DNA from 2 places in the Amycolatopsis ponsaeliensis genome. Region 1 is predicted to be linked to the other one. Evidence: predicted binding sites of a transcription regulator. Region 1 holds the regulator's gene; the other holds the start of a gene.
What was found. Region 1 encodes HspR, which represses chaperone genes until heat shock. Its sites were predicted from a motif close to ANNTTGAGTNNNNNNNACTCAANNT; they were not measured.
Positions count from the first base shown of each region.

Region 2: the regulator HspR is predicted to act here: its motif matches at 2,318-2,342, upstream of lon (endopeptidase La).

Region 1 covers NZ_JAPZLD010000010.1:66,909-71,319, reverse strand. Annotated here, with positions in the region: gene QQ657_RS16840 (ABC-F family ATP-binding cassette domain-containing protein) at 101-1,651, shown strand; gene QQ657_RS16835 (heat shock protein transcriptional repressor HspR) at 1,703-2,128, opposite strand; gene dnaJ (molecular chaperone DnaJ) at 2,134-3,312, opposite strand; gene grpE (nucleotide exchange factor GrpE) at 3,349-4,056, opposite strand; gene dnaK (molecular chaperone DnaK) at 4,053-4,411, opposite strand, start outside.
Region 2 covers NZ_JAPZLD010000039.1:67,392-71,802, reverse strand. Annotated here, with positions in the region: gene QQ657_RS41355 (GNAT family N-acetyltransferase) at 1-486, shown strand, start outside; gene QQ657_RS41350 (SAM-dependent methyltransferase) at 557-1,411, shown strand; gene QQ657_RS41345 (SAM-dependent methyltransferase) at 1,408-2,256, shown strand; gene lon (endopeptidase La) at 2,357-4,411, shown strand, end outside.

The DNA.
Region 1 (4,411 bases):
TGACGGCGGCGCACCGATCTCCTTTCCCTGCCCGCCGTTCCGGCCTGCCGGGCGGCCCCTCTCGTGCTGCCCGGCTCCCTCCAGAGCTGCGGAGCATCCCTTGACTTCCCTCCTGCCCGAACACGCCCACCTGCGCGCGGAGCGCGTCGGCGTCACGCTCGGCTCCCGTCGTGTCCTGCACGACGTCAGCGTCACCGTTTCGGCCCGGTCCCGGCTGGCGATCGTCGGCGAGAACGGGCGTGGCAAGACCACGCTGCTGCACGTCCTCGCCGGGCTCCGGGCGCCCGACCACGGCACCGTCCACCGGACCGGCACCGTCGGCGTCGCCCGGCAAGCGCTGCCCTTCCGGTCCGGCGAGACCGTCGGCACACTGACCACCGAAGCCCTGCGCGACGCCGACGACGCCTTGCGAGCGCTCGACGCGGCAACCGAGAACTTCGCCGAAGACCGCTACGCCGCCGCGCTCGACACGGCCACACGCCTCGACGCGTGGGATGCCGAACGTCGCGTCGACGTCGCCCTCGAAGCCCTCGGCGCCTGCGCCGACCGGACCCGCGAGCTCGGCACGCTCTCGGTCGGGCAGCGCTACCGCGTGCGCCTGGCCTGCCTGCTCGGCGCGCGGCACGACTTCCTGCTCCTCGACGAGCCCGGCAACCACCTGGACGCCGGTGGCCTCGCCTTCCTCACCGAGCGCCTGCGCGGCCACGACGGCGGTGTCGCGCTGGTCAGCCACGACCGCGCGCTGCTCGGCGACGTCGCGACCGAGTTCCTCGACCTCGACCCCAGCCAGGACGGCCGCCCGCGCAGCTACGCCGGCGGCTACCAGGCTTGGCAGGACGGCCGCCGCCGCGACCGCGACCGCTGGATGCAGGAATTCGAGGAGCAGCAGGACACGCACCGGCAGCTCACGCTCGCGGTGTCGCAGGCGCGCGACCGGCTCAGCACCGGCTGGCGGCCGGACAAGGGCACCGGACGGCACCAGCGCCAGTCCCGCGCACCCGGCGTCGTCCAGGCGCTCAACCGGGAGCGGGCGGCACTGGAGGCGCACCGCGTGACCGTGCCCGAGCCGCCGTTGTCGTTGCGGTGGCCCGATCTCGGCTCCGGCGCTCGAGCTCTGGTCCGCCTGCACGACGTCGGCGTCGCCGGTCGTCTCACCGGACCGGTGACGCTGTCCCTCGACCGCGGCGACCGCCTGCTCGTCACCGGCGAGAACGGCGCGGGCAAGTCGACGCTGCTGTCCGCGCTCGCCGGCGAGCTCACGCCGACGACCGGCTGGGTCCGGCACCTGCCCGGCGCGAAGGTGGCCCTGATCGGCCAGGAAGTCCCGGCGTGGCCGGAAGACTTCACCGCTCGCCGGCTGTTCGAGCGTGCGGGCGTCCCGTTTTCGGCCATGGGCCTGCTCGACGCCGAAGCCCTGCGCACGCCGGTCGGCCGCATGTCCCAAGGCCAGCAGCGGCGGCTCGACCTGGCCCTGCACTTGGCCGGCCGCCCGGACGTCCTCGTGTTCGACGAGCCGACCAACCACCTGTCGGCGACGCTCGTCGAGGAGCTGACCGAGGCCTTGCTCGAAACCCCGGCCGCGGTGGTCGTGGCGACGCACGATCGCCGGATGCTGCGGGACCTCGCGGCCTGGCCGCGGCTGGACCTCTGACGCACGAAGGCCTCCCCGGTCACCCGGGGAGGCCTTCGGTGCATCAGGACGTCAGCGGCGCTTGGGCCGCCAGACCACCATCGCGGTCTGCTGGTTGAGCGGCACCAGGTCCCGGCGGTAGGACGCGTGCGCCGCCGCCGCGGCCTGCTCGCCCGCGACGTACGCCGCGGCCAGTTCTTCGGTCAGCTCGGCGAGCCGGGCCCGCAGCGCGTCGACCTGGTTCTCCAGCTCGATGATGCGCTTGATGCCGGCCAGGTTGACGCCGTCTTCCTGCGACAGGCGCTGGACTTCGCGCAGCAGCGCGATGTCCCGCATCGAGTAGCGCCGCCCACCGCCGGACGTGCGGCCCGGCGACACCAGACCCTGCCGGTCGTAGGTGCGCAACGTCTGAGCGTGCATCCCGGCGAGCTGTGCCGCCACCGAGATGACGAACACCGGGGTCTCTTCGTCCCCCTCCTGGGGAATCCCGCCGAACATCCCACTCACCTGCCTTCGAGCAGCTCAGTGATCTCGGGCCGGGGGTCGTGCCCGGCCATCGACTCGGCGTACGCCTGCAGTGCTTCGCGCGCCTTGTCGTCCAGTTTGGCGGGGATCGCCGCGGTGAGGGTGACGAGCAGATCACCTTGCGAACCGTCGCGCTTGGCGATGCCCTTGCCGCGCACGCGCAGCACGCGCCCGCTCGCGGTGCCCGGCGGCACCTTGAGCGAGACCTTGCCGTCCAGCGTCGGCACCGTGATCGTGGTGCCGAGCGTCAGCTCGGTGAAGTCCACCGGCACGGTGAGCGTCAGGTCGAGCGACTTCGGCTTGCGGCCGAACAGCGCGTGCGGAGCCACGTGCACCCGGACGTACAAGTCGCCCGCCTGCGCGCCACCCCGGCCCGGCTCGCCCTGACCGGCCAGCCGGATCCGCTGGTCGTCGTCGACGCCAGGCGGGATCCGGACGGTCAGCGTGCGAGTCCGCGTGCTGACGCCTTCGCCGCCGCATTCGGGGCACGGGTCGTCGATGATCTGCCCGCGACCGCGGCAGTCGCGGCACGGCTCCGAGAACGCGAACGCGCCCTGGCTGCGGCTGACCAGCCCCGACCCGGAACAGGTCGGGCAGGTCCGCGGCGACGTGCCCGGCTTCGCGCCGTTGCCGCCGCACGTCGAACAGGTCGCCGGGCTCGACAGCCGCAACGGCAGGGTCGCGCCCTTGACCGCCTCGACGAAGTCGATCCGGACGTCCGTCTCGACGTCGGCCCCGCGCTGCGGCCGGTTCGCCGTCGCGCCCGCCGACGCCCGGCCGCGGCCGAACAGCCCGCCGAGGATGTCGCCGAGCCCGCCGAAACCCTGCTGCTGGCCCGCGCCGCCGGCCTGGCCGAAGATGTCGCCCACGTCGAAGCCGCCGGCGCCACCGCCGCCGGGGAAGTTGAACCCGCCCCCGCCGCCGAACAGCCGCCGCGCCTCGTCGTACTCCTTGCGCTTGCTCGCGTCGGAGAGCACGCCGTAGGCCTCGGAGACGGCCTTGAACTTCTGCTCCGCCTGCGCGTTGCCGGAGTTCGCGTCCGGGTGGTTCTCCTTGGCCAGCTTGCGGTAGGCCTTCTTGATCTCGTCGGCCGTGGCGTCGGAGGAGACGCCCAGTTCACGGTAGAAATCCTTGCCGACCCATTCCCGAGCACTCATCGGGCGCCTCCTCCTTCCAGCTGAACCGGATACTGCTTACTGCTGCTGGTCATCGAGTCCGCCGCCGAGCGGCAGCTCGCCACCGACGGGCGGGTGCTCCGCCGGGCCGCCGGGCTCGTGGTCGGTGACCCCGACCAGCGCCGCCCGCAGGACCCGGTCGCCGAAGCGGTAGCCGCGGCGCATGACCACGGTCACCGTCGGGCCTGCCACGTTCGGCGAGGTGTTGTGCTGCACGGCCTCGTGCACGCTCGGGTCGAAGGCCTCGCCCTCGCTGCCGAACGACTCGAGCCCCGCGCGCTGCAGGCCGCTGATCAGCTTGTCGCCGACGGCCTTGAACGCCCCGGTGAGGTCACCGTGCTGGTCGGCCCGCTCGAGGTCGTCGAGCAGCGGCAGCAGGTCGTTCACCACCGTCGCCTTCGCGCCGATCACGACCGCCTCGCGGTCACGCTCGACGCGCTTGCGGTAGTTGGCGTACTCCGCCTGCAGGCGCTGGAGGTCGGCGGTGCGCTCGGCCAGCTCCTTCTCGACGTCGGATACCACCGACACCGAGTCGTCCACAATGGACTCGCCAAGCGAGGGGCCCGCGTGCTCCACGGGCGCTTCCTCCGGTTCCGGCGCGGCGTGGGCCGGACCGGGCGGGCGAACCTGCCCGGTCTGGGGGTCCACCCGCCGCCGATCCCGCACGACCACCGGCTCCTCGGGGCCGCGGCCCTGGTTCTCGGATTCGTCGTAGCTGTGGGTCACTTCTTCTCGTCCTCTTCGACGATCTCGGCGTCCACCACGTCATCGGCCTTGGCCTGGCCGCCGGCCGCACCGGCGTCGCCACCGGCCGCACCCGGGAAGCCTTCAGCACCGGCCGCACCCGCGGCCGCGTCGGCGTTCGCGTTGGCGTACAGGGCGGTGCCCAGCTCCTGCGAAGCGGTGTTCAGCTTCTCGATCGACTCGCGGATCTTGGCCGAGTCGGTGCCCTTGAGCGCCTCGTTCGACTCGTCGATCGCGGACTTGACCTTGCCCTTGAGGTCCTCGGGCAGCTTGTCGTCGTTGTCCTTGAGGAACTTCTCGGTCTGGTAGACCAGCGTCTCGGCCTGGTTGCGGGTCT
Region 2 (4,411 bases), on a different contig from region 1:
GGCGTCAAGATCCGCCGCGGCGAGCCCGGCGACCTCGAGACCGCCGTCGCGCTCGGCATGGAGCTGCACTCCTACGACGCGCAGTACGGCACGGTGAACTGGCGCGAGGGCGTCGAGGACATCCTGTCCAAGGACCTGGCCGAGAAGCTGAACCGGCCGGAGCCCGCGGTGTGGATCGCGGAGCTGTACGGCCGCCCGCTCGGCATGGTGAACGTCCAGCACCCGAGCGAGACCGGCTGGATCAGCGACCGCGTCGCCGCGGACCGCGTCGGCTACCTGTCTTCGCTGGCCGTCGCGAAGGAGGCGCGGTCGTCCGGTGTCGGTACCGCGCTGGCCACCCACGCCCACCACGTCCTCGACGAGGAGGGTGCCGACGTCGTCCTGCTGCACCACGCCGCGGCGAACCCGCTGTCGACGCCGTTCTGGTACGCGCAGGGGTACCGCCCGCTGTGGACGTACTGGCAGCGTCGACCGGCCGTTCGGTGAACGACTGGCGGATTACCCCTGGTCGTCAGTCCTTATAGGCTGGCTCCCGGAGCAGTGAGGGGAGCCGGACGTGACCGATCAGCGGGATTCCGCGCCGAGAGCACCCGAGGGCGTCGACACCGAGAAGCCGTCCGCGGCCCGGATCTACGACTGGTACCTGGGCGGCACGCAGAACTGGGCCGTGGACCGCGAGTTCGGCAGGCGCATGGAGCAGCAGTGGCCGCTGGTGCGCCCCGGGTCGAAGCAGAACCGCGAGTTCATGAACCGCGCGGTGCGGGCGGCGCTGCGGGCCGGGATCCGGCAGTTCGTCGACCTCGGCTCCGGGGTCCCGACGGCCGGGAACGTGCACGAGGTCGTCGAGGCCGAGCTGCCCGAGGACCACGACGCGAAGGTCGTGTACGTCGACTACGAGCCGGTCGCGGTCGCGCACGCGACGCTGATCCTCGAAGAGGAGGCGGCGACGGACTGGGCGGGCATCGTCCAGGCCGACATGCGGGACGCGAAGGCCGTGCTGCGCGCCGAAGAGACGACGCGGCTCATCGACTTCTCGAAGCCCGTCTGCCTGATGATGATGGCGGTGCTGCACTTCGTCGGCCCGGACGACGACCCGATCGGCCTCCTGAAGGCCTACCGGGACAAGCTCGCGCCCGGGAGCTGGCTGGCGATCTCGCAGATGAGCGAGGGCGACGGGACCGGCGAGACCCTGGCCGGGCTGCGCTGGTTCGTCGAGCAGTACCGGAAGACGAGCAACCCGGTCTGGCTGCGCGACCGCGAGGAGATCGAGCCGCTGTTCGGCGACTGGCCGCTGCTCGAGCCGGGCATCGTGCACCTGCCGGACTGGCGGCCCGACCGGAAGCTGAACGCGCTGGAGGCGGAAGCCCGCCCGTACGCGTGGTGCGGCATCGCGGAAAGGCCCGGTGGATGAGCGAAAAAGCGCCGATCGCCCCGGCCGGGGTGGACACCGACAAGCCGTCCGCGGCCCGCGTCTACGACTGGTACCTGGGCGGCGACCACCACTGGGCGGTCGACCGCGAGTTCGGCAGGCGCGTCGAGAAGGTGTGGCCGCTGATCCGGCCGATCTCGCGGCAGAACCGGGCGTTCATGAACCGGGTGGTCTCGGCGGCGATGGACGCCGGGGTCCGCCAGTTCGTCGACCTCGGCTCCGGCGTGCCGACCGCGGGCAACGTGCACGAGATCGTCCGCGACCGGCTGCCTGCCGGCGAACGCGCGTCGGTCGTCTACGTCGACTACGAGCCGGTCGCGGCCGCGCATTCGCGGCTGATCCTGGAGAAGGAAGGCGCGACGGACTGGGCCGGCCTGGTGGAGAAGGACATCCGCCGGCCCGCCGCGATCTTCGCGGACGACGTGACGACGTCGTTGATCGACTGGTCGCGGCCGGTGTGCCTGCTGATGATCACGGTGATGCACTTCGTCGGGCCTTCGGACGATCCCGAGGGCCTGATGGCGACGTACCGGTCGAAGCTCGCACCGGGCAGCTGGCTGGCGTTGACGCACGGCACCTGCCGCGACGACGCCCCGCCGGCGCGTGCCGCGGAGGTGAAACGATTCATCGACGCCTACCGCGACACGTCGAACCCCGCGTGGCTGCGCTCGGCCGAGGAACTGCTCCCCTGGTTCGGCGGCTGGCCGTTGCTCCCGCCGGGGATGACATCGTTGCCGGACTGGCGTCCCGACGAGCCGCCGAACGCGATCGAAACGGAGACGCGGCCCTTCGCCTGGTGCGCCGTCGCGCGTCGGCCAAGCCTCTGACCTGCATATTTGCTGATCGCTGTGGGCGAACGCACTCTCGGAAACAAACACACCCATCGGAGAGTTGAGCTAGGCAGACTCAACTACCCGAGGAGTGCACATGTCCGACACCCGCCTCCTGCCCGTGCTCCCGCTCGATGACGACGTCGTGCTGCCGGGCATGGTCGTCCCGCTCGACCTCACCGACACCGAGACGCGGGCCGCGGTGGAGTCCGCCCAGGCCAACACCCCCAGCCAAGCGTCCTTCCCCGGCATCCGGTCGACCGGCGGCAGCAAGGCCGAGGTCTTGATCGTCCCGCGCGTCCACGGCGAATACGCCGAGTTCGGCACCGTCGCGACGGTCGAGCGCATCGGCCGCGTGCCCGGTGGCAAGGCCGCCGTCCTGCTGCGCGGCACCGCTCGCGCGCTCGTCGGCCGGATGGCCGACGGCCCCGGCGCCGCCCGCTGGGTGCACGCCGAGGACGCCACCGAGACCACGGACGACCGGACCGCGCAGCTCGCGGCCGAGTACAAGGCCGTCGTCATCTCGATCCTCCAGCAGCGCGGCGGCTGGCAGCTGATCGACGCCGTCCAGCAGGTCGAAGACGGCTCCGCGATCGCCGACCTGTCCGGCAACGCGCCGTACCTCGACACCGACCAGAAGGTCGAGTTGCTGACCACGCTCGACGTCAGCGCGCGCCTGGAGAAGGCGCTCGAGTGGAGCAAGGAGCACCTGGCCGAGCTCGAGGTCACCGACACGATCCGCAAGGACGTCGCCGAGGGCATGGAGAAGCAGCAGAAGGAGTTCCTGCTGCGCCGCCAGCTCGAGGCCATCCGCAAGGAGCTGGGTGAGCTCGACGGCACCGCGCAGGACGACGACTACCGCGCCCGCGTCGAAGGCGCCGAGCTGCCCGACGCCGTGAAGAAGGCCGCGCTGGCCGAGGTGGACAAGCTGGACCGCACGTCCGAGCAGTCCCCCGAGGGCGGCTGGATCCGCACCTGGCTGGACACCGTCCTGGAGCTGCCCTGGAACGAGCGCACCGAGGACATCTACGACATCGCCGCCGCGCGTGCGGTGCTCGACGCCGACCACGCGGGCCTGGACGACGTCAAGGAACGCATCATCGAGTACTTGGCCGTGCGCAAGCGTCGCGCGGAATCGGGTCTCGGCCCGGTCGGCGGACGTCGGTCCGGCGCGGTGCTCGCCCTCGCGGGCCCTCCCGGAGTCGGCAAGACGTCGCTGGGTGAGTCCGTCGCGAAGGCCATGGGACGCAAGTTCGTCCGCGTCGCCCTCGGCGGCATCCGCGACGAGGCGGAGATCCGCGGCCACCGCCGCACCTACGTCGGCGCGCTGCCCGGCCGGATCGTCCGCGCCATCAAGGAAGCCGGCTCGATGAACCCGGTCGTGCTGCTCGACGAGATCGACAAGGTCGGCGCCGACTACCGCGGCGACCCGACCGCGGCGCTGCTCGAAGTGCTGGACCCGGAGCAGAACCACACGTTCCGCGACCACTACCTCGAGGTCGAGCTGGACCTGTCCGACGTCGTGTTCCTGGCGACGGCCAACGCGCTCGAGACCATCCCCGGCCCGCTGCTGGACCGCATGGAGCTCGTCACGCTGGACGGCTACACCGAGCACGAGAAGGTCACCATCGCCCGCGACCACCTGCTCCCCCGGGAGCTGGAGCGCGCCGGCCTGAGCACGGACGACGTCGCGCTGACCGACGCCGCGTTCAGCCGGATCGCCGCCGAGTACACCCGCGAGGCGGGCGTGCGCGACGCGAACCGCACGATCGCGAAGGTGCTGCGGAAGATCGCGACGAAGGTGGCGCTCGACCAGGCCACCCTGCCGCTCACGATCGACGATGCCGACCTTCCGGACTACCTCGGCCGGCCGCGTCACCTGCCGGAGTCGTCGCTGCCCGCGTCGACCCAGCGGACCGCGACCCCGGGTGTGGCGACGGGCCTGGCGGTCACGGGTGCCGGCGGTGACGTCCTCTACATCGAGGCGTCGCTGGCGGACCAGGAGTCCGGCGCGTCCGGGCTGCAGCTGACCGGCCAGCTCGGCGACGTGATGAAGGAGTCCGTCCAGATCGCGCTGTCCTACCTGCGGTCGCACGGCGCGGAGCTGGAACTTCCGGTCGGTGACCTGAAGAACCGCGGCATCCACGTCCAC